4 regions of the Microbaculum marinisediminis genome follow, and region 3 is predicted to be linked to each of the others. Evidence: predicted binding sites of a transcription regulator. Region 3 holds the regulator's gene; each other region holds the start of a gene.
What was found. The regulator LexA, encoded in region 3, represses DNA repair genes until DNA is damaged. The targets are predictions, from matches to a motif close to TGTTCNNNNTGTGTTCNG.

Region 1 (7,302 bases), on a different contig from region 3:
ACCTGACCGACATCGTCGCCCTGCCCGGCGGCGATCTGATCGTTCTGGAGCGCTATTTCAGCATCTTCTCGGGCGTGGCCATGCGGCTGCGGCGCATTCCCGCCGCCGCGCTCGACGGTCCCCAACCGATGGAGGCCGCCACGCTCCTGACCGCCGGCTCCGCCCACGAGGTCGACAACATGGAAGGCGTCGCCGTGCACACGGACGCGCAGGGCCGCACCGTCCTGACGATCATCTCGGACGACAACTTCAACCTGCTGCAGCGCACGCTGATCCTGCAGTTCGAGCTTCTGTAGGGCGCAATTCCCCCGGTGCCGCCGTAGTCGCGACAACCACACGTCATCCCGAGGAACACGGGCTCGCCGTTTCGAGGACGGCCAACCTGCGGGCTTCACCCGCGATCACAGCGCGGGATATTCTTCCCGACTGGCCTTGATGCGCGAGCGCAGGAGGTGGAAGGGGCCGAGCATAGCGACCGCATGCACGGCCTTCACCAGGAAATCGAACGTCGCCCAGCCGACCCAGACCGGCAGCGTCAGCCCCCAGTAATCGGCCGTGCCGACACCGCTGCCGGCAAAGGCAAGCGTGAAGAACAGCGCGGTGTCGACGGTCGAGCCGATCAGCGAGGACGCCAGCGGCGCCATCCACCAGAGACGCTGGCGCAGGCGGTGGAACACGGCAACGTCGATCAGCTGCGCGGTCAGGAACGCGGTTCCCGAGGCGAGCGCGATACGCGGCGTCGCCAGCACGATAGACAGCACGACGGCGGCGGCGAACCCGACATAGACCACGGTGCGCGCGGCCTTCGGCCCGAAGCGGCGATTGGTCAGGTCGGTGACCAGGAAGGCGAAGGGATAGGTGAACGCGCCCCAGGTGAGATAGTCGGCAAGGCCCCAGGGCGTGAACGGGTACTGGACGAGAATGTTCGAGGCGACGACCACCAGGGCCATCGCCCCGATTGGAACGAACAGCCCGGACGGAATGAGCAACCGTGCCTTGGCCGGCCCGGTTTTGCTCTTTTCGTCGGAATGCGACATCTCTCGCGCGCCGTCGGAGCGAAGCTGCCGGACAGGCGTCGGGTCAGGCCGCCTTGGCGGCCGTCGCCTTGGCGATGTCCCGCTTCAGCGTGAGCGCCTTGTCGGACAGATCCTCGTCGCGCGCCTTCAGAAGGAACGCGTCGAGACCGCCGCGATGCTCGACGCTGCGCAGCGCATGCGCGGAGACGCGCAGCTTGTAGCCGCGGTCGAGCACGTCGCTCAGCAACGTCACGTTGACGAGATTGGGCAGGAACCGACGCCGGGTCTTGTTGTTGGCGTGGCTCACATTGTTTCCGGTCATGACCGACTTTCCGGTCAATTCACAACGCCGGGCCATTCTACTGATCCTCAATTGTCTACGGCCGCCGGAGACGCCGGTGGCCGAGTCTGGCCTTGCCGTGTAGGGATTTCGTCGAAAGCGTATAGTAAGCGGGCCGCCAAGCGTCAAGCGGGCAGACGGAATCACTGCGCCTTAGTCTCGTCCCGCTGTTCCGTCGGCGGACTGAGACCGGACCATTTCCTTTACATCCGATCGCTGCTGGAACCCAGGGGCTTCACGGTCAAAGCCCTGTTTCTGATGCGCGCCCCCTGGAGCGCATCTAGTCGTCCCTGCGCATGAAACTGCATAAGCGCTGGACGGTCGAGGCCGACCAGGACGAGGAAACTGTGCTGAATCCCCTTCTCCGGGAGAGCTTCGATACTCCGCGGCCGCGATTGCGCACCCGGTACGAAGTGACCATCCGGAACCTGAAACGCGCCTTCGACGCCGCGCCGGACCGCGCTGAGCCAAGACGCCTTGGACGAAACCCGACTGTTCTACGCGAAGACCTGCGAATTCTGCCGAAACCGGTTCGGGGCCGACACCATCGCCCGCCTGTGGGGGGACGCCTCCGCCGCCCTGGCGGCCGGGAGAAAAGCCGGCTGAAAATACCGCCTCGCCACGCTGTCGACGAAATTGCGCTATACTGTTCCTTAACCTTGGCACGAGATTCTGCGCTCCGTAGGGCGTAGCGTTTCCGGCAAGGCCGGTTCTGCCGGCCGGTCAGTATGAGGCGGTAAGGTGATGAAGGCAGGTGCATCGTTGGCCGGTCTTGGCGGAAGGTCCGCCTGCGCGGTCGCGTTTGCGGGGCTTGTCCTGTCGGCAGGCACGACATCGGCCGCCGAGTACAAGTTCAAGACCGATTACAGCGCCTATCTCGCCGGCGTCCCCGTCGGCAAGGCCACCCTCAGCGGCACGTTCGACGGCCCCCAGTACCGTCTCGACGGATACGGCAAGCTCACCGGGCTCGCCGGTGCCGTCTATGACTATACGGCCAGCGCCTCCTCGGCCGGCCGCCTGATGTCGGGCGGAACACAGCCGCGCGCCTTCAGCGTCGACGCCACCGACGGCAAGAAGTCCGCCAAGGTCCGCATGACCATGAACCAGGACGGCGTCCGCCGCCTGAAGCTGACCCCGCCGGTGCCCAAGGAATGGTACAAGCACCCCAATCGGGTGCAGGTCACCGACGCGCATACCAAGAACACGATCGATCCGATGAGCGCCCTGATCGTCGCCGGCGGCAATACGCCGAGCGGAATCGACAAGCGCGCCTGCGAACGCACCGTGCCGATCTACAACGGCCGCGAGCGCTTCGACGTGACGCTCGAGTTCCGCAAGATCGAATCGATCTCCAGCAGCGACGTCCCGGGCGGACAGGTTCTCGTCTGCGGCGCCCACTACCGCGCCATTGCCGGCCATCGCACCGACAAGAAGGAGGTGGAGATGGCCGAGAAGATCGATATCGAGCTGAAGCTCGCCCCGGTCGCCGGATCCGATCTGCTGGTGCCCTACCGCATTTCGATCCCGACCCCGATCGGCCTCGCCGTCATCCAGGCAGGCGCGACCACGACGACCGGCGCATTGAACACGCGCGCAGCCGCGCTCGGCGAATAATCGGGTTACCTCCGCAAGCCCCGCAGGCCGGCCCCCGGCACAGATCTGACGCCGGCGGAACGGCGCGCGTCGACTTGCGGTCCATCGGCTGTTGGTCGGGGGGTGGAATGTTGCTCCAAGGCATGCGCGCGCATGAACAATCTGTACGACACGATCGGCCTGAACTACGCGGATCTGCGTCGACCTGACCCACGAATTGCCCGGCAAGTCGAAACAGCCCTCGGCGATGCGGAAACCGTCTTGAACGTCGGGGCCGGGACAGGCTCCTACGAGCCTTCGGATCGCCAGATCACGGCTGTCGAACCCTCGGCCAGGATGATCGGGCAGCGCCCCGCTTCGGACGCGACCGTCATTCAGGCAAGCGCGGAAAATCTGCCCTTCGGCGACAAGTCGTTCGATGCCGCGATGGCGGTTCTGACGATCCACCACTGGTCGGACAAGGAGCGGGGCGTCGCCGAGATGCGTCGCGTAACCCGCGGAAAAATCGTCTTCCTGACCTACGACCCTTCGTTTCGCGGGTTCTGGCTCGCCGAGTATTTTCCGGCGCTCGTTTCACTGGACGAAGGCCAGATGCCCACGATGGCCGACTTCGCGCGCTGGCTCGGGCCCATTTCGGTTTCGTCGGTGCCTGTTCCGCACGACTGCACGGACGGGTTTCTGGCCGGCTACTGGCGACGTCCGGCGGCCTATCTCGACGAGAGGGTCCGCACCGCGATGTCCTGTTTCTGGGCAATGGGCGACGTTTCGGAGGGGTTGGCGAAGCTGGCGAACGATCTGGAAAGCGGCGAATGGGAACGCCGCCATGGACATTTCGCTGGTCTCGAATCCCTCGATTGCGGCTACCGGCTGCTTGAGAGCCGATGAACTGCCGGAGGTCCGGCGGACTCCGTTCGGCCCCCCGGCTATAAAGAGTAGGCGGCTATGCCACCTGCCCTTCTATCGCCATGCCCCCGTCACCATCTTCAGGCCCAATCGCGCCTGACCGCCGATCTCGGCTTGCCCGCGATTGTGGATGACTCCCGTTCGCGGGTTAACGATTGACGCGCCCGCAGACCCTCGCCGCAACCCGACTGAATCCAGATATCGTAGGATTATGAACCAGCCACCCAATATCTTGCCGGGAACGAAACGCGATTCCGTCGGAGTCAGCGATTCGGCCAGCATTTGTTCTAGGCTCGTTCTACAGGTTAACGGCGGCGGCGATTTTGTGCCGAAATGGGACGCCGGCGCTTACCTTGACCCGGGTTCGGCCTTTACAGCGCCTCGCGAAGATGCGACAGCCGCGCCCTTGAAGTCCCTCGCCGGGGAGGCGTCATGAGTATCGCGCCGGATGTCGGCCACCATCCCGCGGCGCGCAGCCGCGCGGTGACGGCCATTTTGGGCCCGACCAACACGGGCAAGACCCATCTCGCCATCGAGCGGATGCTGGGCCACGAGTCCGGCGTCATCGGCCTGCCGCTGAGGCTGCTCGCGCGCGAGGTCTACAACCGTGTCGTCGAGCGCGCCGGCGCGGAGGCCGTCGCGCTGGTCACCGGCGAGGAGAAGATCAAGCCGGAGAACCCGAAATACTGGGTCTGCACGGTCGAGGCGATGCCGCGCGACCTCGACGTCGCCTTCGTCGCCATCGACGAGGTGCAGCTTGCCGCCGACCTCGACCGCGGTCACGTCTTCACCGACCGCATCCTGCGCCGGCGCGGCCGCGAGGAGACGCTGCTGCTGGGCGCTGCCACCATGCGGCCGATCCTGACGCGGATGATGCCGAACCTGAACGTCATCACCCGCCCGCGCCTGTCGCACCTGGCCTATTCGGGCCAGAAGAAGATCACCCGCCTGCCGCGCCGCTCCGCGATCGTCGCCTTCTCCGCCGACGACGTCTACGCCATCGCCGAGTTGGTGCGCCGCCAGCGCGGCGGCGCCGCGGTGGTGCTCGGCGCGCTCAGCCCGCGGACCCGCAACGCCCAGGTCGGCCTCTACCAGAACGGCGACGTCGACTTCCTGGTCGCCACCGACGCCATCGGCATGGGCCTCAACCTCGACGTCGATCACGTCGCCTTCGCCGCGCGGCGCAAGTTCGACGGCTGGCAGTTCCGCGACCTCAATCCCGCCGAGATGGGCCAGGTCGCCGGCCGCGCCGGCCGCCACATGCGCGACGGCACCTTCGGCGTCACCGGCCGCGTCGACCCGCTCGAGGACGAGCTCGTCGCGCGCCTGGAAAGCCACGATTTCGAGCCGGTCCGCATCCTGCAGTGGCGCAACACGCATCTCGACTTCGCCACCATGGAGAGCCTGCACGCGAGCCTCGCCGCCCTGCCGCGCGAGGACACGCTGACCCGCGCGCCCGCGAGCGACGACGTACTGGCGCTGGAGGCCGTCGCACGCGATCTGGAGATCGCCGACATCGCCCGGGGCCGCGACGCCGTGGAACTGTTGTGGGACGTCTGTCAGGTCCCCGACTACCGCAAGATCGCACCCGCCAACCATGCCGAGCTGGTCGCCACGCTCTACAGCCAGCTGATGCGCTACGGCCACATCGATGATGATTGGTTCGCGCGCCAGATCGGCCAGTGCGACCGCGACGACGGCGATATCGATACGCTGTCCAACCGTATTGCCCATATCCGCACCTGGACCTTCGTCGCCAACCGGCCCGAGTGGCTTGGCGATCCCGCCCATTGGCAGGAGCGCGCCCGCGCTGTAGAGGACCGGCTGTCCGACGCCCTGCACGAACGTCTGGCGCAGCGTTTCGTCGATCGCCGCACCAGCGTGCTTGCCCGAAGCTTGAGGGAGAATCCGGCCATGGAAGCCGAAATCGACGCCAGCGGAGATGTAACCGTCGAGGGCCACCATGTCGGCCGCCTCGAGGGATTGCGTTTCACGCCCGATCCGGAGGCCGATGGCCAGCACTTGAAGGCCATCGCCGCCGCCGCGCGGCGCACCCTGACGGGAGAGCTCAATACCCGCGCCGAGCGCCTTGCCAAGGACGCCGACGAGGTTATCCAGCTCAGCCTCGACGGCACCTTCTCCTGGCGCGGCGCCACGATCGGCCGCGTCGAGAAGGGCGATTCCGTCCTGAGCCCGCGCGTCGTGCTGCTGGCCGACGAACACTTGGCCGGCGCGCCGCGCGAGAATGCCGAGGCGCGTCTGGCCAAGTGGATCGACGGCCGCATCGCGGTGCATCTCGGGCCGCTGCGCGCGCTCGAAAGCGACGAGGCGATCACCGGCATGGCCCGCGGCGTCGCCTTCCAGCTCGGCGAGGCGCTGGGCGTGCTCGAGCGGCCCCGCGTCGCCGACGAGGTGAAGGCCCTGAGCCAGGACGACCGCGCGCAGCTCAGGAAGCACGGCGTGCGTTTCGGCGCCCATCACGTTTATCTGCCGATATTGCTCAAGCCCGGTCCGCGCGTTCTCGCCGCCCAGCTCTGGGCGCTGCATCACGGCGGGCTGCATCAGCCGGGCTTCGACGACATCGCCGCCCTCGCCCAGAGCGGGCGCATGTCGGTCGCCGTCGCGCCGGGCACCGCGCGCAGCCTCTACCGCGCCTTCGGCTTCCGCGCCTGCGGCAGCCGCGCGGTACGCATCGACATCCTCGAGCGCATCGCCGACCTGATCCGCACCGCCCTGTCCTGGCGTCCCGACGGCGACGCCGCCCCGCCCCCCGGCGCGGTCGACGGCCGTACGTTCCGGGTCAGCGAGCAGATGACGTCGCTCGCCGGCTGCGCCGGCGACGATTTCGCGGAGATCCTCAAGGCCCTCGGCTATCGCAGTGAACGCCGCCCGGCACCCGCGACGACCGAAGCGAAAACGGAACCGGCACCGCAAACCGCCGATGCTGGTGACGCGGCAACGACATCGGAGCATCCCGGGACGGAGACCGAGACAGCGGCCGAAGCCGCTAGGGTCGAAACGGCGGAGACGCCCGCCGTTACGAGCGAAGGCGATCCGCAGAGCGACACCGAGACCGTATCGGAAGCGGTTGAGTCGGAAACGGTGACACCAGACGTGGTGACACCGGAGGTGGTGGAGCCCACAGCCGCGCCAGCCGAAGCGGAACCGGCAGAAGCGGAGCCCGCCGAGGCGGCCGCCGCCCCGGCGGAAGGACCGGCAGAGGCCCAAACCGAAACCCCGGTCGAAGCCACGGTCGATACCCCGGCCGAGACAACGGCCGAAACGCCGACCGAGACACCGGACGGGACGCCAACAGAGACAGCGACCGCGACCGAGGTCCCCGAGGCCGGAACCGGCGAGGCCGAATCCGCGGAGATCGTCGTCTGGCGACCCGGCCGCCGGCCCGACGCGCCACGCCGCCGCAAACCCGAGCAGAAGGGCGCGAAGGCG
Region 2 (7,302 bases), on a different contig from region 3:
TCCGCAAGGCGGTCGGCCTGCCGGTGGCATAGGGCCGGTCCCGGATCGCGCGAGGGGCCGGGACACCAAATCGGCCCCTTTCGGCCGGCCCACGGGGCCTTTTGCGGTGGCGCGGCCGGTACAAACCGGGAACATTCATTGACCTTAAACGTCTTTGGCCCGATATTGGTGAGGTCGGGAACAGCGTCCCGACGCGCGATGAGTGTTCGACATGGCCCGCAGGACATCCGGCGGCGACGCCCGCAACCCGCCGCCGACCGATCCACCGCCGACCGACCCGCCGCCGATCGCCCCATCGCCCATCGCGGGCGAGATCTGGGACATGAAGTACCGCCTGCGCGACGAGAGCGGCGCGCCGGTGGAGAAGACTGTGTCCGACACCCTGCGCCGCGTCGCCGATGCGGTCGCCGCGGCGGAACCGGCGAAATCCCGCAGGACCTGGGCGAAGCGCTTCCGCGAGACGCTTGAATCCGGCGCCTTCCTGCCGGCGGGCCGCATCCTCGCCGGCGCCGGCACCGGCCGCAAGGTGACGCTGTTCAACTGCTTCGTCATGGGCGCGATCCCCGACGACCTCGACGGCATCTTCACCAATCTGCGCGAGGCCGCGCTGACCATGCAGCAGGGCGGCGGCATCGGCCACGACTTCTCGACGCTGCGGCCGAAGGGCGCGCTGGTGAGGTCGATCGGCGCCGACGCCTCCGGCCCGGTGAGCTTCATGGAGGTCTGGGACGCCATGTGCCGGACTATTCAGTCGGCCGGCCACCGGCGCGGCGCCATGATGGGCACGCTGCGCTGCGATCATCCCGACATCGCGCTGTTCATCGACGCCAAGGCCGACGCCGCAAGGCTCAGGATGTTCAACCTCTCAGTCCTCGTCACCGACGCCTTCATGACGGCGGTCGAGGCCGACGCGGACTGGGACCTCGTCTTCGCCGGCACGGTGTACCGGACGGTCCGGGCGCGGGCGCTGTGGGACCGCATCATGCGCTCGACCTACGATTATGCCGAGCCCGGCGTGATCTTCATCGACCGGGTGAACGCCGAGAACAATCTCGCCTATTGCGAGACGATCCATGCCACCAACCCCTGCGGCGAGCAGCCGCTGCCGCCCTATGGCGCCTGCCTGCTCGGGTCGGTCAACCTGGCCCGCCTGGTCGTCGATCCGTTTGACGAGACCGCCCGCCTCGACACCGGCCGGTTGGCGGAGACGGTCGCCGTCGCCATCCGCTTCCTCGACGATGTCGTCGACATCTCGGGCTATCCGCTGGAGGCGCAGGCGAAGGAGGCCAAGGCCAAGCGGCGCCTGGGGCTCGGCGTCACCGGGCTTGCCGACGCGCTGGCCATGCTCGGCCTCGTCTATGGCCGCGAAGACGCTGCGAAGGCTGCTGGCGACTGGATGCGCATCATCCAGAATGCGGCCTATCGCGCGAGCGCGGAGATCGCCGCCGAGAAGGGCTGTTTCCCGCTGTTCGACAGGACGCAGTACCTGAAGAGCCCGACGGTCGCCCGCCTCGACCCGGATGTGCGCGCGGCGATCCGCGCGAACGGCCTGCGCAACTCGCACGTCACCTCGATCGCCCCGACCGGCACCATCTCGCTCTTTGCCGACAACGTCTCCTCCGGCGTCGAGCCGATCTTCTCGCTGTCCTACCGCCGGACCGTGCTGATGCCGGACGGCAGCCGCCGCGACGAGGAGGTGAGCGACTATGCCTGGCGCCTCTACCGGGCCAGGGCCGGCGGGGACGCGGCGGCCGCGCCCCCGGAGGCCTTCGTCACCGCCCAGACGCTCGATCCCGAAGCCCATCTCAGGATGCAGGCGGCGCTGCAGCCCTATGTCGATTCCTCGATTTCCAAGACCATCAACGTGCCGCGCGAGATCTCCTTCGAGGCCTTCAAGGACGTCTATGCTCGCGCCTACGCGCTGGGCCTGAAGGGCTGCACCACCTACCGGCCGAACCCGGTGACCGGCTCCGTGCTCAGCGTCGGCGAGGCGGTGCCCGCCGAGGGGGTGCCCGCCGAAGACAAGCAGGCGAGCCTGCCGCTGCCCGCCCCCGCGGTGCCCGTGGCGGGGCGGGAGGCGGAGCCCGCGGTTCCGCCCGAGGGCGCGGCCGTCGTGCGCCTGACCGAACCCCTGAAGCGCGACACGATCCTGCCGGGCTTCACCTACAAGCTGCGCTGGCCCGACACCGAGCACGCCTTCTACATCACCATCAACGACATCATCCGCGACGGCCGCCGCCGCCCCTTCGAGATCTTCATCAACTCGCGCAATGTCGAGCACTACGCCTGGACGGCGGCGCTGACGCTGCTGATCTCCGCCGTGTTCCGGCGCGGCGGCGACGTGTCCTTCATCGTCGACGAGTTGAAGGCCGTGTTCGATCCGCGCGGCGGCCACTGGATGAACGGCCGCTACGTGCCGAGCCTGCTCGCCGCCATCGCCGACGTCATCGAGAAGCACATGATCGACATCGGCTTCCTGGCGCCCTCACGGATCGGGACGGGCGCGCATCGCGGCGACCCGGGCGACAAGGACGCGCAAGCCGTGGTTCCCGAAGGCGCCGGCGCCACCTGCCCGCGCTGCGGTCATCCCAGCCTCTACCATCGCGAGGGCTGCCTCGCCTGCCTCGACTGCGGCTATTCGAAGTGCGCGTGACGGTCTGGTGAGGCTGGTATCACGTTTCGCCGAATTCCTGTGCGGTCGTGCCCGGACGCGTCCCGGCAATGACATGGAGTGGACGGAGCGATCTCTGCCCCGCCCTTCCCTGAGCCACCTGACGATTGACTCCGCCGCCAAACGGTGGAATCCATATTAGAACAAACATAGAACATTTGCCTTGTCACCGGGCGGCGACACCGCTCGCCCGGAACGGAGACCCATTGTGTCGAGCGCACCCGAACCCGATGCCCCGCCCGATGGCGACGCTGTTGCCGGTCGCGCGCTGACCGATCGCAACACCGTTGCCGATATCGGCGCCCTGCGCGCGCGCATCGCGCGGCTGGAGGCCGGATCCGCCCCCGGCGCGGCCGGGGCGCGCGCATCCGTCGCGCCGTCGGTGCCGCTCGGGGCCGCGGAGCTGGACGCCGTGCTCGGCGGTGGCCTGCGGCGCGGCGCGCTGCACGAGGTCCGCTCGGCGGATGCCGACGGGCCGCTTGCCTTCGGCTTCGCCCTGGCGCTCGCCGGCCGCCTCGCCGCGAACCGGCCAGCTTTGATCGTCACCACCGTCGACGGCGCCGGCGAATGGGGCCGACCCTACGGGCCGGGGCTCGCCGCCTTCGGCCTCGATCCGGACGGGCTGCTCTTCGTCGAGACGCGCCGACCGCGCGAGGCGCTGTGGGCGGCGGAGGAAGGGCTTGCGAGCCGGGCGCTGTCGGCCGTCGTCGCCGAAATCCGCGGCGACCCGGCCACCGTCGACCTGACCGCGACGCGGCGGCTGGCGCTCCGGGCCGCCCGGAATGGCGGCACCGCGCTGCTCGTGCGCCCCGGCACCATGGACGGCCTGAGCGCGGCGCGCACCCGCTGGCGCATCGAGCCCCTCGCCCTGGCCGGACCGGATACCGCCGCGTTCGCCCTGCCCCCACCCGCCTGGGCGGTCGATCTCGAACGCAACGCCACCCGCCCCGGCGGCCGCTTCGCCCTGACCTGGAGACCCGATGAACGCCTCTTCGCTTCCGCCGACGCCGGAGACATCAGGCCGGCGCTTCCTCGCCCTGCGCCTGCCGCGCCTGCCGGTGGAGCGACTCGGAAGGGAACCGTCGCGCAGGACACCACCGTCCTCCGCTTCCGCCGAACCGGCTAGCCTGTCGGGCGCGGGACCGCGTGCCACGATCGCGACCGTCGGCAACGCCACCCGGCTGACGGCGATCGACACGGCCGCCGCCGATGCCGGCCTCGAGCCCGGCCTGACGCTGGCCGACGCCCGCGCGCGCGTGCCGGCGCTGGACGCCGTCGAGGCCGATCCCGACGGCGACCGCCGCGCGCTCGAAGCCCTCGCCGAATGGGCCGGGCGCTATACCCCGCTCGTCGCCCTCGACGCCCCCGGCGGGACAAGCGGCCTCGTCCTCGACATCAGCGGCTGCGCCCATCTGTTTGGCGGCGAACAAGCGTTGCTCGGCGACCTGACGGGACGCCTCGAAGGGCGCGGCCTCACGGTGCAGGCGGCCGTCGCCGACACACCCGCCGCTGCCCGTGCCGTGGCCAGGACGGCATCCGGCACGGTCGTCCCGCCGGGCGGCAACGCGCGCGCCGTCGCCGGGCTGCCGGTGGCGATGCTCGACGCCGAACCGGAAGCCGTCTCGATGCTGGAACGGCTCGGCCTGAAGCGCATCGGCCAGCTCGTCGACATGCCGCGATCCACCCTGGCCGCCCGCTTCGGCGCGGACCTGCTCACGCGTCTCGACCGCGCGCTCGGCCGCGCCGACGAGCCGCTGTCGCCGCTCAGGCCGCCACCGGTCTTCCTCGTCGAGCGCGTCTTCGCCGAGCCGATCCGGCTTGTCGAGGATATCGAGCGGGTGGCGCGGGCGCTTGGCGAGGGCCTCGCCGAGCCGCTGTCGCGGCACGGCCAGGGCGCGCGGCGGCTGGCGCTCACCCTGTTCCGCGTCGACAACAAGGCCTTCCGCATCGCGGTGGGCCTGAGCCGGGCAAGCCGCGACCCCGCCCGCATGGCCGGCCTGCTGATTGAGCGCCTGGGCACCTTCGAGCAGGATCTCGATACCGGCGAGGGCATCGAGCGCGTCCGCCTCGCCGCCGAGGCCGTGGAGCCGTTGCAGGCCGCCCAGACCGCCGCCGGCGATCTCGCCGGAGAAAGCAGGGCGGAGGATGCCGAGGCGCTCGCCCGCCTCGCCGACCGGCTGACCGCCCGGCTCGGCCACACCCGGGTGGTGCGGCTGGTGCGTCACGACAGCCATATCCCCGAGCTTGCGGTCTCGGCACGCCCCGCCGTGGCCGGGGTCGGAGCAGGCGCCGCCCTATGGCCGCAGCCCGCCGCCGGGTGCGATCTCGGCCCCGGGCACGGCTCCGGAGACGACCCCGGGCGCGCGCCGGACCGGCCGCTGCGCCTGCTCGACCGGCCCGAACCCATCGAGGCGATCGCCGAGATACCGGACGGGCCGCCGGTGCGCTTTCGCTGGCGCCGCGTGCTGCGCCGCGTCGCGCGCATCGAGGGACCGGAGCGCATCGCCCCGGAATGGTGGGCCCCGAAACTGTTCAACGGCGAGGCCGAGGCGCTCACCCGCGACTATTTCCGCGTCGAGGACGAGGAGGGCCGCCGCTACTGGGTCTATCGCGCGGGCTTGTACGACCGCGAGGTGGTGACGCCGCGCTGGTATCTGCACGGGCTGTTCGGATGATGGCGCCGCCCTATGCCGAGCTTGCCGCGGCCACCAACTTCTCCTTCCTGCGCGGCGCCTCGCATCCCGAAGAGCTGGTCGACCGCGCCGCCGCGCTGGGGCTGGCCGCCCTCGGCATCGCCGACCGCAATTCGCTCGCCGGCGTGGTGCGCGCCCATGTGGCGGCGAAGGAGCGCAACCTCCGCATCGTCGTCGGCACCCGTCTCGTGTTCTGCGACGGCACCCCCGATATCCTCGCCTGGCCGCAGGACCGCGCCGCCTATGGCCGGCTGTGCCGGCTGCTCACTGTCGGCAACCGCCGCGCCGACAAGGGCGATTGCCGGCTGACGCTCGCCGATCTGTCGGAATGGGGTGAAGGGATCCTTCTGGCGGTGGTTCCCGGCGGCTCCAGTTACGACGGCTTATCTTTATTTGGAGAAAAAAAGACGCCGGCTAAAAATAAACTTTCTTTGCTCGAGACTACACTGCGGGAACTGGTCCGGCGCTTCCCCGGTGCCGTGCATCTCGCCGCCCGCTTTGCCTATGACGGCGATGACCGCAGAAAACTGGCGTTTCAGGCCGATCTCGCCGCGCGTTGCGGCACACCGCTGCTTGCCATCAACGACGTGCTCTATCATGCGCCGGGCCGCCGCCATCTGCAGGACGTAGTGAGCTGCATCCGAAATCACACGCCAATTCATAAAGCCGGCTTATTGCTTACGGCCAATGCCGAACGGTTCCTCAAGCCGCCGGCCGAGATGGCTCGTCTGTTCCGGAACTATCCCGAAGCCATCTCACAAATTTCCATAGTACTTAGCCATATATCTTTTTCTCTCGACGAACTGCGCTACGCCTATCCGGACGAACCCACCGGCACCGATCCGACGCCGCAGGCGGCACTGATCCGCCTGACCGAGGAAGGCGCCAGGCAGCGCTATCCCGATGGAACGCCCAATAAAGTACGCCACCTAATCGAATACGAGATCAAACTGATCGGCGAGCTCGACTACGCCCCCTATTTCCTCACCGTCCACGACATCGTCCGCTTCGCCCGCGCGCGCGGCATCCTCGCGCAGGGCAGGGGCTCGGCGGCCAATTCCGCCGTCTGCTTCTGTCTCGGCATCACCGAGGTCGATCCCGCCCGCATGGACCTGCTGTTCGAGCGCTTCATCTCGGCGGAACGGCGCGAGCCGCCCGATATCGACGTCGATTTCGAGCACGAGCGCCGCGAGGAGGTGATCCAGTACATCTACGAGAAGTACGGCCGCGCGCGCGCCGGCCTCGCCGCCACCGTCACCAGCTACCGCGCCCGCTCGGCGGTGCGCGAGGTCGGCAAGGCCTTCGGCCTGTCGGAGGATGCCGTCGGCGGGCTCGCCGGCGCGATCTGGGGCTGGTCGGACTCCGCGATCACCGAGACGGACGTGCGCCGCCGCGGCCTCGACCCCGCCGATGCCGCGCTGGCAAAGATGCTGGCGCTGTCGCGCGAGATCGTCGGCTTTCCCCGCCATCTCTCCCAGCATGTCGGCGGCTTCGTCATCACCAGGGACCGGCTCGACGAGACCGTGCCGATCCAGAACGCGGCGATGAAGGACCGCACCGTCGTCGAATGGGACAAGGACGATCTCGACGCGCTGGGCATCCTGAAGATCGACGTGCTGGGCCTGGGCATGCTGACCTGCGTGCGCAAGGCCTTCGACATGCTTAGGCGCCACTACGGCCGCGACCTGACGCTCGCCACCATCCCCGCCGAGGACCCCGCCGTCTACCGCATGCTGCAGCGGGCCGATTCCATCGGCGTCTTCCAGGTCGAGAGCCGCGCCCAGATGACTATGCTGCCACGGCTGAAGCCGGCGAATTTCTACGATCTCGTCATCGAGGTCGCGATCGTCCGGCCGGGCCCGATCCAGGGCGACATGGTGCACCCCTATCTGCGCCGCCGCCAGGGCCTCGAGCCGGTCGCGTTCCCGGCCCCGTCGC
Region 3 (7,302 bases):
GTCCAGATCCTTGTTCTGCCACACGACGCGCCCCTGGACGTGGTCGTCGACCACGGTCTCGCCCTCCGTCGGCGCCTTGAGGCGGATCGCCGGCTTGACGCCCTGGGGCGCCTCCGAGGGATCGCGGTCGCGCCAGCGGCCGTCGTAGCGTGGCGGGCGGCCCTCTGCGCGCGCCGTCTCGCGCATCTCGGCGAGTTCCTCGGGTGTCGCGTAGCACCGGTAGGCCTTGCCCCGGGCCAACAGGTCCTCGACCACCTCGCGATGCCGCTCGGCGCGGGCGTATTGCGAGATCGCCTCGCCATCCCAATCCAGGCCCAGCCACTTCAGGCCGTCGACGATCGCGGCGATCGCCTCGTCGGTCGAGCGCGCGCGATCGGTATCCTCGATCCTCAGCAGCATCTTGCCGCCGCGTCCGCGGGCATAGAGCCAGTTGAACAGGGCGGTGCGTGCGCCGCCGATATGCAGGAAGCCGGTCGGCGAGGGGGCGAAGCGGGTGACGATCTCAGGTTTGGACATGACAGGTGGCGGCCGGTTTCTCGTGCGGTCTAGTATGGATGGTGCGGTGTAGGCTGGGCGTTGTGTAGCACGGCGGCCGGCGCAGATAGAAGCGGTGTGGGCAACGGTCGCGCCCAAACCTTCGGCGCGGCCCCAGGGGGACTGCGGTGTCCGACGACGCGTCCTTGATCGGCAGATCGCGCTCCGCGGCGGCGCGGCGATGGCCGGCGTTGCCGGCGCCGCTGCTCGGCCTGTCGAGCCGCCTGTCGCGCCGCGTTTCGGTCCGAAGGATCGCCGACAGCGAGCGCGAGCGATTGTTCCTCTGGGGTCCCGTCGCTTTCGGCGCCGGCATCGCGGCCTATTTCGCGCTGCCGCGGGAACCTGTGCTCGCGGCGGTGCTGGTCCTGTGCGTCGTCACCGGGATCGTCGCTGTCCGCTGCGGCCCGGGCCGGCTCGGGGGCATCGCGTTCATCGGCCTGTTCCTGGCGTCGCTGGGCATGTTGGACGCGGGGCTTCGCAGCCGCTGGGTCGCCGCGCCGGTCGTGTCCGAGACCGGATATCCGGTTCCGGTGACCGGGCGGATCATCGGGGTCGACCTCAGGGAGGACGGCGCGGCACGGCTCACGGTGGCGCCGGAGCGGATCGGCCGCGATGCCGCTGCGGAGCTGCCGACCCTGCTGTCGCTGTGGATGCGCGGCAGCTGGTCGGTGCCGACGCCAGGACAGGCGGTGCGATTTGACGCGATGCTGTTGCCGCCGCCGGACGCCGCGGTGCCGGGCGGCTTCGATTACGCCCGGCGGGCCTGGTTCGCCGGCATCGGCGGCGTCGGGTTCCTGACCAGCGCGCCGAAACCGGTCCAGACCGCGCGGGATGTCGGACTGCCAGTGCGGCTCGGGACCGCGATCGAGCGGACGCGCCTTTACATCGCGGCGCGAATCCGGCAGTCGCTGCCCGGCTCCGTCGGCGCGATCGCGGCCGCGCTCGTGACGGGCGAGCGTGGCGCTATACCGGACGCCGACGAGGACGCGCTGCGCGCCTCCGGCCTGGCGCACATCCTGGCGATCTCGGGCCTGCACATGATGCTCGTCGTCGGCACGCTGTTCTGGTTCACCCGTGCCTGTCTGGCGCTATCGCCTAGTCTCGCGTTGACCCGGCCGATCAAGAAGTGGGCGGCGGCGATCGCCCTGATCGGCGGGCTCGGCTACCTGGTGCTCTCGGGCGCCTCGATCGCGACGCAGCGCGCCTTCATCATGGCGGCGATCATGCTGGTTGCCGTGCTGCTCGACCGGCCGGCGATCACCCTGCGCAACGTCGCGATCGCCGCATCGATCGTGCTCGTGCTGACGCCCGAAGCCTTGGTGACGGCGAGCTTCCAGATGTCGTTCGCCGCGACCGTCGCCCTGGTCTCGGCCTACGAGGCGTTGCGGTGGTGGTCGCTTTCGCGGAGTGAAAGCGCGATGGCGCCGCCGGTCCGCTTTCTCGTCCGGGCGGTGCTCGGGCTCGTGTTCACCGCGCTGATAGCCGGGCTGGCGACGGGGCCGTTCGCCGCCTATCACTTCAACCGCGTGGCGGTCTACGGGTTGATCGCCAATGTCGCCGCGATGCCGCTCGTCAGCGTGCTGGTCATGCCGTCCGCGCTTGCCGCGGTGCTGCTCATGCCCTTCGGCCTGGAAGGCCTCGCGCTTGTCCCGATGGGGCTGGGGATCGAGGGCGTTCTCGCCGTGGCGAGGGCGGTCGCCGGCTGGGAGGGGGCGGTGCGCATGGTCTCGCAGGTGCCCGTGGCCGCGTTGCTCCTGACGATTTCCGGCGGGCTCTGGCTGTTGCTTTGGCGCACGGGCGTGCGCCTCCTGGGGGTGCCGTTCATTGCGGCCGGCGTCGTCTTGAGTGCGGTCTCCGACCCGCCGGACCTCTTCGTCGCGCGGGACCTACGGATGGCGGCGCTGAGAATGCAGGACGGCGCGCTGGCGTTCCTGCCAAAGCCCGGATCGGACTACGAGGTGGAGGTTTGGCTGCGCAGCGCCGGACTCGTGCCCGAGGGGACCCCGCGACGACGGGCGGCCTGCGATACGTGGGCCTGCGTCGCCGACAATGGTCGTCTGCGTGTTTCCTACGTGAGCGATCCGGTGGCGTTCGCGGAGGATTGCGCCTGGGCGGACGTCGTCGTCACACCGATCTCGCCGCCTCAGTGGTGCAGGGACGACGCCATCGTGATCGGTCCGCAGGATGCCGCGCGGTCCGGCGCGATCACGCTCACGAAGACGGCCAACGGCATTGCCATCGAGACGGCGGCGGACCGGTCCGGCGATCGTCCCTGGACGCGCCGGGGACCCTAAGCCCCCGAGCTGCTGAGCCCGGCAGGCGTCGTCAGTACTGGCGGATGAGGCCGACCAGCCGGCCCTGAATGGCAACCCGATCCGGACCGAAGATCCGTGTCTCGTAGGCCGGGTTGGCCGCTTCCAGGGCGATCGACGCGCCCTTGCGGCGCAGGCGCTTCAACGTCGCTTCCTCGTCGTCGATCAGCGCCACCACGATGTCGCCGGTGTCGGCGGCATCCGTCTTGCGGATCAGGACCGTGTCGCCGTCGAGGATGCCAGCGTCGACCATCGAGTCGCCGCGCACCTCCAGGGCGAAATGTTCGCCCTTCGACAGAAGCTCGACCGGCACCTGGATCGAATGGCTGTGGTTCTGGATCGCCGAGATCGGCGTGCCCGCGGCGATGCGGCCCATGACCGGGACGGCCACCGCGTTCGAGTTGGCGGCCTCGGTCTCTACCGGCTCCGGCGGGGGTGGCGGCGGTGTCTTGCCGAGACTTCCCTCGATGACGCTCGGCGCGAATCCGCGGCCGCGCGCGGCTAGCCCCGGCGCCACCGACTCGGGCAGCCGGACGATTTCGAGCGCGCGGGCGCGATGCGGCAGGCGTCGGATGAAGCCGCGCTCCTCGAGCGCCGTGATCAGTCGATGGATGCCCGACTTCGAGCGCAAGTCCAGCGCTTCCTTCATCTCATCGAAGGACGGGGGCACGCCCGATTCCTTGAGACGTTCATGGATGAACATCAGCAATTCATGCTGTTTCCGCGTGAGCATTGCGCGCTCCCGTTGCCGCTTCCGCCCGTCTTTGGGCGCCGGATTGTGTACAAATCAAGAACAAACATACATGTTCTTGTTGTGTTCGGCAATGGCAAATATCGCATGGACGCAGTGTGGGCACGGGGGCGCGCTGCTCCGGGATCGTGCGGGTCGGCGAGGGGCCACCATCCGGCCTGGCGGGTCGCGGCACGCGGTCGTTCATCGCGATTGTAAGCCTCGACCGATCCGGCTAGGGATACCGGCGAACCGGTCGGATGACCATACCCACCAGCCGCCAGATCACGTCGGTCGAGCTTATGTCGCCGCGGGCAGTCGCAAAGAAATATCATGAAAGGGCATTGGGGATGGTCATCCCGCGTGCATTCGGATCAAAGTCCAAACGGAAACCGAATAAGAGCAAGAAGTCGCTCATTCTCGAGGACTATGTTCTCCTCCATATCGGCAAGACGGGTGGAACGTCGATCGGCCGGTTCCTGAGGAAGTTCCGGAAGGACGGGCAGGACATCAAGATCAAGAAAGTCGGCCATCGGATCACGCTGCAGCGGGTTCTCGAAGAATCGCCGTCCTGCAAGGTCGGATTCGTCATTCGCGAGCCGTCGACCCGTTTCGTGTCCGGTTTCAACAGTCGCCTTCGCAGCGGCCGGCCGGCGCATCACCACACCTGGAGCACGGACGAGGCCGTCGCCTTCTCCTACTTCCCCACCGCCAACGATCTCGCCGAGGCGCTCGTCACCGACGACGAACGGATGCGTTCGGCCGCGGAATTCGCCATGCAGGCTATCGGGCATCTGCGGCGCGGCTATGCGTTCCATCTCGGCGGCGTTGCCCCGTTGAAGGAGGCAGCCGACAGGATCTACTGCGTCGCCGAGCTGGAGCACCTGAACGACGACGTCTTCCGTCTGCTTGAGCCCGCCGGCTTGTCGCGCGAGCAGATCGCCGAGGCCTTTCAGACCGAGCATCAGGCGCCTTCGAAAGGACCGGCCCTTTCGGAAAAGGCCATCGACAACCTGAAGACGTTCTGGCGCCAGGAATACCGGATTTACGACTATTGCCGGAAGCATCTCGTCCGGCGCTGATGCGCCGCGCGAGGGCCGCCCTCAGAAATCCATCAGGAGCGCGCGGCAGGTCTCGCCCGCCGTCGCGGCCGGGGCGAAAGGCGGGCGGATGATCAGCGCATCGGCCCTGGCCAGCGTGGCCAGCATGGAGCTGTCCTGCCGGCCGAAGGGGGTGACGACGAGGGTGCCGTCGGGATCGATGCTGGACATCGCGCGCAGATAGTCCTGGCGCTGATCGTTTTCGCCGAGATCGGCCCCGAGGCGCGCGTTGGTCTCGCCGGACTGGGTTTCCCTGAGACCGCACAGCGCGTGGATCAGCGGCACGAGGAACAGCCGTGCGGTGATCATCGCCGAGACCGGATTGCCGGGCAGTCCGAGGAAGCGGCTCGCGCCGAACATGCCGAACATCAGCGGCTTGCCGGGCCGCATGGCGATCTTCCAGAAATCGAGCGACAGGCCTTCGGCGACCAGAACGTCCTGGACGATGTCATGCTCGCCGACGGATGCGCCGCCGAGGGTCACCAGAACATCGGCCCCGGACTTCCGTGCCTTAGCGACGGCACCGGCGAGGGATTCACGGTCGTCCGCGGCGATGCCGAGATCGACGGGAATGCCGCCGGCCCGCCGGACGATGGCCGCAAGCCCGAAGCCGTTGGACGCGATGATCTTTTCCGGTCCGGGATCGGAGCCGGGTAGGGCGAGCTCGTCGCCGGTCGACAGGATTGCGACTTTCGGCCGGCCATGAACGGACAGGTCGGCATGGTTCATCGCGGCGGCGAGGGCGATGGCGCGCGGGTCGGCGCGGCGGCCGGCGCTGAGCAGTACGTCGCCTTCGGCAAAGTCGAGCCCGCGCTTGCGCACGAACCGGCCGATGCCGGAGGATTCAAGAACGGTGACCTCGTCGCCGGCGCGCTCGGTATCTTCCTGGATGACGATCGCGTTGGCGCCATCGGGCAGGGGGGCTCCCGTAAAGATCCGCACGGCCTCGCCCGCCCCGACTGTTCCCTCGAAGGGATGGCCGGCAGGGGCCGCACCGATTACGCGCAGTGTTGTGGGCACGGTCGCGACGTCGGCGGCGCGCACCGCATAGCCGTCCATCGCCGAGGTGTCCCATGGCGGCTGCGTGCGCCTGGCGGCGATGTCCTCGGCGAGGACACGGTCCAGCGCGTCGTCAAGGGGCACCCGCTCGGCGGGCCTGGGGGGAACGCCGTCGACGATGCGCCGCAGGGCTTCTTCGACCGGGAGGAGGGCCATGGTCTCAGCCATCCTGTCCGCTGTCGTCGGCGTGCCAGCTGCCGGAGCGACCGCCGGATTTCTCCAGCAGGCGAATGCCGGTGATCTCGATGCCGCGATCGACCGCCTTGACCATGTCGTAGACGGTGAGGCAGGCGACGCCGACGGCGGTCAGCGCCTCCATCTCCACGCCAGTCTGGCCGGTCACCTTGGCCGTCGCCGTCACGCGCACGGCGCTGTCGGCGGCAACAGGCTCGAGATCGACGGACACCTTCGACAGGCCGAGCGGATGGCAGAGTGGTATCAGCTCGTGGGTGCGCTTGGCGCCCATGATGCCGGCGATGCGGGCGGTGCCGAGCACGTCGCCCTTCTTGGCCTCGCCACGGACGATCAGGTCCATTGTCTCGGGCGCCATCCGGACCCAGCCCTCCGCCGTCGCCGAACGGGCGGTGACCGCCTTGCCGGAGACGTCCACCATGCGCGCCGTGCCGGTCTCGTCGAGGTGGGTGAGGGCTTTGTCGGCGCACATGGGCGGGGCTCGCTCCAGCCTATACGGCCGCGTCGGCGGCGGTTCGCGACAACAGCGCGCGGGTCGCCGCGGTGACGTCGTCCTGGCGCATCAGGCTTTCGCCCACGAGGATCGCATGGATGCCGGCATCGGCAAGCAGCGCCACGTCGGCGGGCGTGAAGATGCCGCTCTCGCCGACCAGGGTATAGCCGTCCGGTACAGCCCTCGCCAATTCGATTGATGTCTGAAGGGATGTATCGAAGGTTCTGAGATTTCTATTGTTTATGCCGATCAGCCTCGACCTGAGTTGCAGCGCCCGGTCGAGCTCGGCCGTGTCGTGGATCTCGATCAGGACGGACATGCCGTAGATCTCGGCGGCGTTCTCGAGGGCGGCGGCCTCGTCGTCGGTGACGGCGGCCATGATGATCAGGATGCAGTCGGCGCCCCAGGCGCGGGCCTCGTCGACCTGATAGGGATCGAACAGGAAATCCTTGCGCAGGACGGGCAGGGAAACGGAGTCGCGCGCGGCGGTCAGATAGTCGGGGCTGCCCATGAACGAGGGGCCATCGGTCAGGACGGACAGGCAGGCGGCGCCTCCGGCCTCATAGGCGCCGGCGAGTTTCGGCGGATCGAAATCCGGGCGGATCAGGCCCTTCGACGGGCTTGCCTTCTTGATCTCCGCAATCAGCGCCGTCTCGCCCCTGGCGATACGGGCGTCGAGCGCCTCCTTGAACGGGCGGACCGGAGGCGCGCTGCGCGCGGCCGCGCAGACATCGACCAGCGGCCGGGCGGCCTTGGCGGCGGCGATCTCCTCGCGCTTGTAGGCCTCGATTTTCTTCAGGATGTCGGCCATGGCTTCACGCGGTCGATACGGTGACGAGTTTCTGCAGAACGGCGAGCGCGTCGCCGGCATCGATGGCCCTG
Region 4 (7,302 bases), on a different contig from region 3:
AAGACGCCCGGCACACCCTGACGACGCGGCTCGGTCCGTTCGTCATCGATCGCTTCGCCGCCGGCGAAAGCGCCGGCTACCCGACCATCTGCAAGGGGCGCTACCTGTGCGGCGCGCGCGACGGCGCCTATTACGCCTTCGAGGAGCCGGTCAGCCTGAACCTGTCGGCGCTGCTGCCCGACCTGATGCGCGCCGGCGTCACCGCCCTGAAGATCGAGGGTCGACAGCGCAGCCGCGCCTATGTCAGGTCGGTCGTCGCCGCGTTCCGACGCGCCGTCGACGACATCATGGCCGGCCGCGACGCGCAGCTCGCCGAGCTGCTGGCCCTGACCGAGGGCCACCGGCAGACCGAGGGGGCGTTCGCGGGCAAGACGTGGAGGTAGCGGTGCGCGGCGACGAAGCGGAGATCACACTCGGCCCGGTGCTGTTCAACTGGCAGCCCGAGCAATGGCGGGACTTCTATTTCCGCATCGCCGACGAGGCGCCGGTCGACACCGTCTATGTCGGCGAGGCGATCTGCTCGAAGCGCGCCCCGCTGTTCGACCGTTGCCGCGGCGCCGTCCTCGACCGGCTCGACGCCGCCGGCAAGACCGTGGTGCTGTCCACCTTGTCGGAGGTGGTACTGGCGCTCGACCGCAAACAGATCGACGCCATGTGCGCGCAGGCCCGGTTCCCGGTCGAGGCCAACGACACCGCGGCGCTGTTGTCGCTGGCCGGCCGGGCGCACCGGATCGGCCCGTTCATGAACGTCTACAACGAGGCCACGCTGGCCTTCCTCGCCGGCAAGGGCGCCGACGGCGTCTGCGTCCCCGCGGAGCTGCCCGCCGAGGCGATCCGGGCGATGGGCGAGACGGCCGCCGGCCTCGGCGTGGCGCTGGAGGCGCAGGTGTTCGGGCGGATGCCCTTGGCGCTGTCGGCGCGCTGCTATCACGCCCGCGTCTACGACCGCACCCGGGACAGCTGCCTGTTCGTCTGCGAGAAGGACCCCGACGGCCTCGAGCTGAAGACGTTGGAAGGCAGCCCCTTCCTCGCCATCAACGGTATCCAGACCCTGTCGCGCGAATATCTCAATCTCGTCGGTGAGCTCGCCGACCTGAGGGTCGCGGGCGTGTCGCGGTTCCGCCTGTCGCCGCACAGTTGCGACATGGTCGCCGTCGCCGAAATCTTCCGCGCCGCGCTGGATCGCGCCATCGACGTGCCGGAGGCGATGGCGCGCATCGGCCGCCTCGATCTTCCCGGCCCCTTCTGCAACGGCTTCTATCACCACCGCCCCGGCAACCACTGGCACCGGACCGGCTCGGCCCCGGCCCGCTCTGGCGCCGACCTGACCCGATAACTCAGACCGCCGAAAAGCCCCCGATCGGGCCGGAATAGCTTGGCCGCGCGGCCGCGCCGGGCTGCCGCCCGGGCTGCCATTGGGTCTGGACGCTCGCGCCCCGGCGTGAGAGTCTGCGCGAATCACTGGGAAATGGAGGCCAAACCATGTCTGCACCTGAAGCCGGTCTGCCGACGCAGGAAGAACTTGCCGCCCAGACGCGCGATGCGATCCGCAAGCATCGAACGCTGTTTCTGGTCCAGGGCATCGTCATGGTGATCCTCGGCATCATCGCCATTGTCCTCCCGCAGGTCACCACCCTGGCGGCCACGATCTTCGTCGGCTGGCTGTTCATCATCGGCGGCATCATCCGTGTTATCGCCACGTTCCAGTCGCGGTCGGCGCCGGGGTTCTGGTGGTCGCTCCTGATCGGCATCCTCGCGGTGGTCGTGGGCTTCATCATCGTCGCCAACCCGCTCAAGGGCGTGCTGACGCTGACCATGGCGCTGATCATCCTGTTCCTGGTCGAGGGCGTGTTCCAGTTCATCGCAGGCATCGAGTTCCGCAAGGCGCTGGCGTCGAGCTGGATCTGGCTGATCATCTCCGGCGTCATCGACATCGCGCTGGCGGTGCTGATCTTCGCCGGCTGGCCGGACACGGCGACCTGGGCGATCGGGCTCCTGGTCGGCATCAACCTCCTGTTCGCCGGCATTGCGCTGACCATGACGGCGCTCGCCGCCAAGGACCTGCCGGCGACCTGAGACGGTTTACCGGAAGGACCGCGCCGATGCTGGTCGTGCTTCTCGTCGGCACGGGCGTCAGTTTATTGAATATCGCCATCCATGCCGGCGCGATGGCGGTGCTGGTTCACGCCGTCGGCTCGCGCTTCGTCAAGGCGATCCACAGCAATGCCCTGGCGCGCCTTGTCATCGTGATGGTGACGGCGGTTGCGGTGCTGATGGCCGCCCATATCGTCGAGGTCGGGGTCTGGAGCGCGCTGTACCAGTGGGTCGGCGCGACTCCGGGCGAGGCCAACGATTTCGGCTTCGCCTTCGTCAACTACACCACGCTCGGCTACGGCAACATCGTGCCCGTGCCGCAATGGGAGCTGCTCGGGCCGATGACGGCGATGAACGGCGTGTTGCTGTTCGGCTGGTCGACGGCGGTGTTGTTCCAGGTGCTGACGGTCAGCTACAAGGAACTCGAACAGCGCCTGTGACGGTTGAGCGGGCCGGCCCGGGCAACGGATTGCAACCGATGAGGATCGGGGGACTTCGATGAACAGCAAGAGCCGGGAGACGCAGATCGCGGAACTGAACGGGGCGCTCGAGGTCCTGTTCGAGCTGCGCGAGGAGTTCGCCCAGTGGGCCGAGGAGGGCGAGGACGACTCCAAGCGCGAGGCGCTGGAAAACGTGCTCGGCCACGTCGAGGTCATGGAAGCGGAATACAAGCGCCGCCGCGACGAACTCGTCGGCTGACGGCGCGGCCTGGCGGGGCGGTCGCCTACGCCGGGCGGCATGCGTCCGCGCCATGTTCTCTCATTGTTCTTGATCGAGGCCGTTTCCCGCTGTAGGCTTCCCGCTGCGTCAACAGGCGCGCCAGATGTACACCAGATGTACAGCGGGGTGATTGGAATGGTTGCGCGTGTGGCCACCGTCGCCTTCGTCGGGATCGAGGCCCGGCGCGTCGACGTGCAGGTGCAGATCGCGCCGGGGCTGCCGGCCTTCGCCATCGTCGGCCTGCCCGACAAGGCGGTCGCCGAAAGCCGTGAGCGGGTCCGCGCGGCGCTGACCGCCGTCGGTCTGGCGCTGCCGCCGAAACGCATCACGGTCAATCTCGCCCCCGCCGACCTGCCCAAGGAAGGCAGCCACTTCGACCTGCCCATCGCCGTTGCGTTGATGGCGGCGATCGGGGCGATGCCGGCGGATGCGCTGGCCGGCTGGTGCGTCCTCGGCGAACTCGCCCTCGACGGCCGCCTGACCCCGGTCAGCGGCGTGCTGCCTGCGGCGATCGGCGCCAACGCGGCGGGCCTGGGGCTGATCTGCCCGGCCGAAGGCGGCGCCGAAGCCGCCTGGGCGAGCCCGGACATGGAGATTCTGGCGCCCGCCGACCTGATCCAGATCGTCAATCATTTCAAGGGCACGCAGGTTCTCTCCCGGCCCCGGCCGGCGATCCGCGAGGAGGCCGGGCCGATGCTCGACCTCGCCGAGATCCGCGGCCAGGAGACGGCCAAGCGGGCGCTGGAGCTCGCCGCCGCCGGCGGCCACAATCTCCTGTTCGTCGGCCCGCCCGGCGCCGGCAAGTCGATGCTGGCCCAGCGCCTGCCCTCGATCCTGCCGAAGCTCAACCCGGCCGAACTGCTCGAGGTCTCGATGATCCAGTCGATCGCCGGTGTCATCGCCGGCGGCCGCCTGTCGGCGGATCGGCCGTTCCGCGCGCCGCATCATTCCGCCTCCATGGCGGCGATGGTCGGCGGCGGCCCCAAGGCGCGGCCGGGCGAGGTCTCGCTTGCCCATAACGGCGTGCTTTTCCTCGATGAACTGCCCGAATTCACGCCGCAGGTCCTCGATTCGCTGCGTCAACCGCTCGAATCCGGCGAGACGGTCATCGCCCGCGCCATGCATCGGGTGACCTATCCCTCGCGTTTCCAGCTGGTGGCGGCGATGAATCCGTGCCGCTGCGGCATGGCCGGCGAGCCCGGCCACACCTGCCGGCGCGGGCCGCGCTGCGCCGCCGACTATCAGGCTCGCGTCTCCGGTCCCCTGCTCGACCGCATCGATATCCGTCTGGAGGTGCCCGCCGTCACCGCCGCCGATCTGATCCTGCCGCCGCCCAGCGAGGGCAGCGCCGAGGTCGGCGCCCGCGTCGCCGCCGCCCGGGCGCTGCAGGCCGAACGCTACGCCGCCCTCGGCCTCGACGACGTTCGCACCAACGCCGGCTGTCCCGCGCGCCTGCTCGAGGACGTCTCCCGGCCCGATGCCGACGGCCTGGCGCTTCTGCGCGATGCCTCGGAGTCGTTGAAGCTGTCGGCGCGCGGCTTCCATCGCGTCCTGCGCGTCGCGCGCACGCTGGCCGACCTCGAGGGCGCCGAGGCCGTCGGCCGCCTCCATATCGCCGAGGCCGTCGGCATGCGCGCGGCCGGCTCGGGCCTCCTGGCGGCGGCGTGAGGCGGGGCTCGCCGCGCGTTTACGCAAAAGCGACGGTTTCGCAGGCGTTTTCTTCCCAAAATCTGAATCCTCTGCCCCGGCTTTATACGATCGGACTCACCTGAGCTTAATCGCGATCCGTCACGATCGGCCCCATTCGGACGAAGAATCCGAGCGACAGGACCGCCGTGGCGTCAATGACCGAACCCGATCTCACCGAGGCCGGCCTACCGGCACGGCCGCCTAGGATCCGCAGTGCGCGGCTGATCCACGCGGCGACGCTGACCCTGGCCGTGATGCTGCCGGTCACGCTGATCCTCGGTGGACCGCTTCCCTGGATTGCCGCCGCCGGCCTGATCGGGCTGTCGCTGGCGCTGCTGCGCACCGTCACTCGGGACCGGCGCCGCCGCACCGACTCCGACGCCGCCGTCGCGCGGCTTTCGCACCGGCTCGAGGACGCCCAGGATCGCATTTGGGAGCTGTCGGAGGGCCTGGCCCGCCAGCGCGGCCTGGTCGACGCGCAGGACGACGCCATCGTGCGCCGCGACGCCGATGGCCGACTGACCTTCGCCAACGATGCCTTCTGCCGGATCTTCGGCTTCGAGAGGGCGGAGGTGGTCGGCACCATCGGCATGCCCGTGCCGCTCGAGCCGGCACAGGACCCCGGCGACGCGTCCGTCTCCCCGGACATGCCGCGCCTGACCTTCGATGCCCGCTATCGGACCGCCGTCGGCGACCGCTGGTTCCAGTGGCAGGATACGCCGATCCGCGACGCCACCGGCCGCGTCGTCGAGATCCAGAGCGTCGGCCGCGACATCACCATCCGCAAGGACACCGAAGACGCCCTGCGCCGCGCCCGCGACGCCGCCGAACAGGCGAGCCGGGCCAAGTCGCGGTTCCTCGCCGCCGTCAGCCACGAGATCCGCACGCCGATGAACGGCATCATCGGCATGGCCGACCTGCTGCTCGACAGCGGGCTGACCCAGGAACAGACCACCTACGCGCGCGCGGTGCACGGCTCGGCCGAGGCGCTGCTCGGCCTGATCGACGAGATCCTCGACTTCTCCCGCATCGAGGCCGGCCGCATCGAGCTCGCCGACGCACCGTTCTCGCTTGCCAAGGTCATCAGCGACGTCGCCGAGCTGTTCGGCCCGCGCGCCGGCGAGAAGGGCCTGGAGATCGCCGCCTTCGTCTCCCGCGACGTGCCCGCCGTGATGCGCGGCGATGCCGACCGCTTGCGCCAGGTGCTGGTGAACCTGGCCGGCAACGGCATCAAGTTCACCGATCGCGGCGGTGTCCTGATCGAAGTCCGGTCCGAAGCGACCGCGATATCCGCCGCCGGTGGTCCTAAGACCGGCGGTATTCAGATCAGCGTCCGCGACACGGGGATCGGCATTCCGAACGACGCGCTCGGTCGCATCTTCGACGAGTTCGAGCAGGCCGACGTCGGCCCCGCGCGCCGGCATGGCGGCGCCGGTCTCGGGCTTGCCATCTGCAAGCGCATCGTCGCGGCGATGAACGGCGAAATGACCGTCGAGAGCAATCCCGGCCGCGGCAGCACCTTCACCGTCCGCCTGCCTCTGGTCGCCTCCGAGCGGGTCCCGGCGCCGCCGCGCATGCTGGTCGGACGGCACATTCTCGTCGCCTCGCCCTCGCCCATCCTGCGGCAGTCGCTGAAATCGGTGCTCGAGGACGAGGGCGCCCGCGTCGACGTCGTCGCCCGCGCCGATACGTACGCCCGCAGGCTTGCCGGGAACGGCAAGTTCGACTCCGTCCTCGTCGATCTTCCCTTCGCGGACACGGTCGAACCCGGCCCGCTTCCCATGATCGTCCTGCTGGCGCCGCGTGATCGCGGCATCCTGTCCGACCTGATGGAGCGGGGCTTCGCCGGCTATCTCATCAAGCCGATCCGCAGCCAGTCGCTGCTCGCGCGGCTTGGCGTTGCCGCCAATCGCGAAGGCAGGCCCGCCGTGCCGATCCCGCAGGAAGAGCCGGTCGGCCCGGCTCTCGACGTCCTCCTCGCCGAGGACAACGACCTCAACGCGATGCTCACCGAAGCGCTCTTGCGCCGGCTCGGCCACCGCATCACCCGGGTGCGCGACGGCCTGCAGGCGGTCGCGAAGGTCCGTGCCGCGCGTGACCGCGCCCGCCCCTTCGACATCGTGCTGATGGACGTCCACATGCCGAATCTGGACGGCCTGTCGGCGGCCCGCGAGATCCGCGCCCACGAACGCGACACCCCGAAAGGGGGCCGGGTCTTCATGATCGCGTTGACGGCGAACGCCTTCGCCGAGGATCGCGAAGCCTGCCTGGAGGCGGGGATGGACATGTTCATGGCCAAGCCCGTCGACCGCGAGGTCCTGGCGGAGGGCCTGAAAAAATTCACGCCGGCCACCCAGTCCCGAAGCAAGCCCCGTCTGCGACGCGCTTGATCGTGTCGCAATTGTCATGGAACCGTCTCCGAACTATGATTCTTAAGTCGAAGGCGGGGACGTGAGGTCAGCCCGATTCGGGCGGCATTCCGAGACATCCTGGTCTTTGCATGGGGGAGGCGCCGGTATGCGCCAACGAGGTCAGATGCGTTTGACGGACAAGTTCCGGCCGACACGGTTGGTGCGGCGTTTCGTTCCGGGCGGTCCGATTGCCGGGCACGCGGTCCACGGTGCCGGCTTCGGTCGCGCCCCCTTGGCGGAGCCGCTGAAGCGGATCGGCTCGCTCGAGGTGCGGCTTGCCCGCAACGCGCGCGAGGTGCGGCTGGCGCAGGCGCTGCGCTACCGCGTCTTCTATCGCGAGATGTCGGCCCAGGCCGGCGCCACCGGCAAGCTGTGGCGGCGCGACATC

Region 1: a site for LexA is predicted at 4,136-4,153, ahead of MUB46_RS06255 (helicase-related protein). Genes of this name have one in related genera too.
Region 2: a site for LexA is predicted at 2,811-2,828, ahead of MUB46_RS10365 (ImuA family protein). Genes of this name have one in related genera too.
Region 4: a site for LexA is predicted at 2,847-2,864, ahead of MUB46_RS09845 (YifB family Mg chelatase-like AAA ATPase). Genes of this name have one in related genera too.

Annotation. Positions count from the first base shown of each region.
Region 1 covers NZ_JALIDZ010000003.1:21,297-28,598, reverse strand. Annotated here, with positions in the region: gene MUB46_RS06285 (esterase-like activity of phytase family protein) at 1-296, shown strand, start outside; gene MUB46_RS06280 (queuosine precursor transporter) at 402-950, opposite strand; gene rpmB (50S ribosomal protein L28) at 1,081-1,374, opposite strand; gene MUB46_RS06270 (hypothetical protein) at 1,834-1,962, shown strand; gene MUB46_RS06265 (DUF3108 domain-containing protein) at 2,101-2,970, shown strand; gene MUB46_RS06260 (class I SAM-dependent methyltransferase) at 3,103-3,834, shown strand; gene MUB46_RS06255 (helicase-related protein) at 4,285-7,302, shown strand, end outside.
Region 2 covers NZ_JALIDZ010000004.1:313,715-321,016, reverse strand. Annotated here, with positions in the region: gene MUB46_RS10375 (SDR family oxidoreductase) at 1-32, shown strand, start outside; gene MUB46_RS10370 (adenosylcobalamin-dependent ribonucleoside-diphosphate reductase) at 212-2,653, shown strand; gene MUB46_RS10365 (ImuA family protein) at 2,880-3,797, shown strand; gene MUB46_RS10360 (Y-family DNA polymerase) at 3,730-5,346, shown strand; gene MUB46_RS10355 (error-prone DNA polymerase) at 5,343-7,302, shown strand, end outside.
Region 3 covers NZ_JALIDZ010000012.1:18,069-25,370, reverse strand. Annotated here, with positions in the region: gene gltX (glutamate--tRNA ligase) at 1-516, opposite strand, end outside; gene MUB46_RS21070 (ComEC/Rec2 family competence protein) at 681-2,828, shown strand; gene lexA (transcriptional repressor LexA) at 2,860-3,579, opposite strand; gene MUB46_RS21060 (sulfotransferase family 2 domain-containing protein) at 3,837-4,658, shown strand; gene MUB46_RS21055 (molybdopterin molybdotransferase MoeA) at 4,680-5,891, opposite strand; gene moaC (cyclic pyranopterin monophosphate synthase MoaC) at 5,896-6,399, opposite strand; gene trpC (indole-3-glycerol phosphate synthase TrpC) at 6,419-7,231, opposite strand; gene trpD (anthranilate phosphoribosyltransferase) at 7,236-7,302, opposite strand, start outside.
Region 4 covers NZ_JALIDZ010000004.1:207,916-215,217, reverse strand. Annotated here, with positions in the region: gene ubiU (ubiquinone anaerobic biosynthesis protein UbiU) at 1-383, shown strand, start outside; gene ubiV (ubiquinone anaerobic biosynthesis protein UbiV) at 386-1,336, shown strand; gene MUB46_RS09860 (HdeD family acid-resistance protein) at 1,483-2,076, shown strand; gene MUB46_RS09855 (potassium channel family protein) at 2,103-2,534, shown strand; gene MUB46_RS09850 (hypothetical protein) at 2,593-2,793, shown strand; gene MUB46_RS09845 (YifB family Mg chelatase-like AAA ATPase) at 2,950-4,482, shown strand; gene MUB46_RS09840 (PAS domain-containing hybrid sensor histidine kinase/response regulator) at 4,659-6,893, shown strand; gene olsB (l-ornithine N(alpha)-acyltransferase) at 7,039-7,302, shown strand, end outside.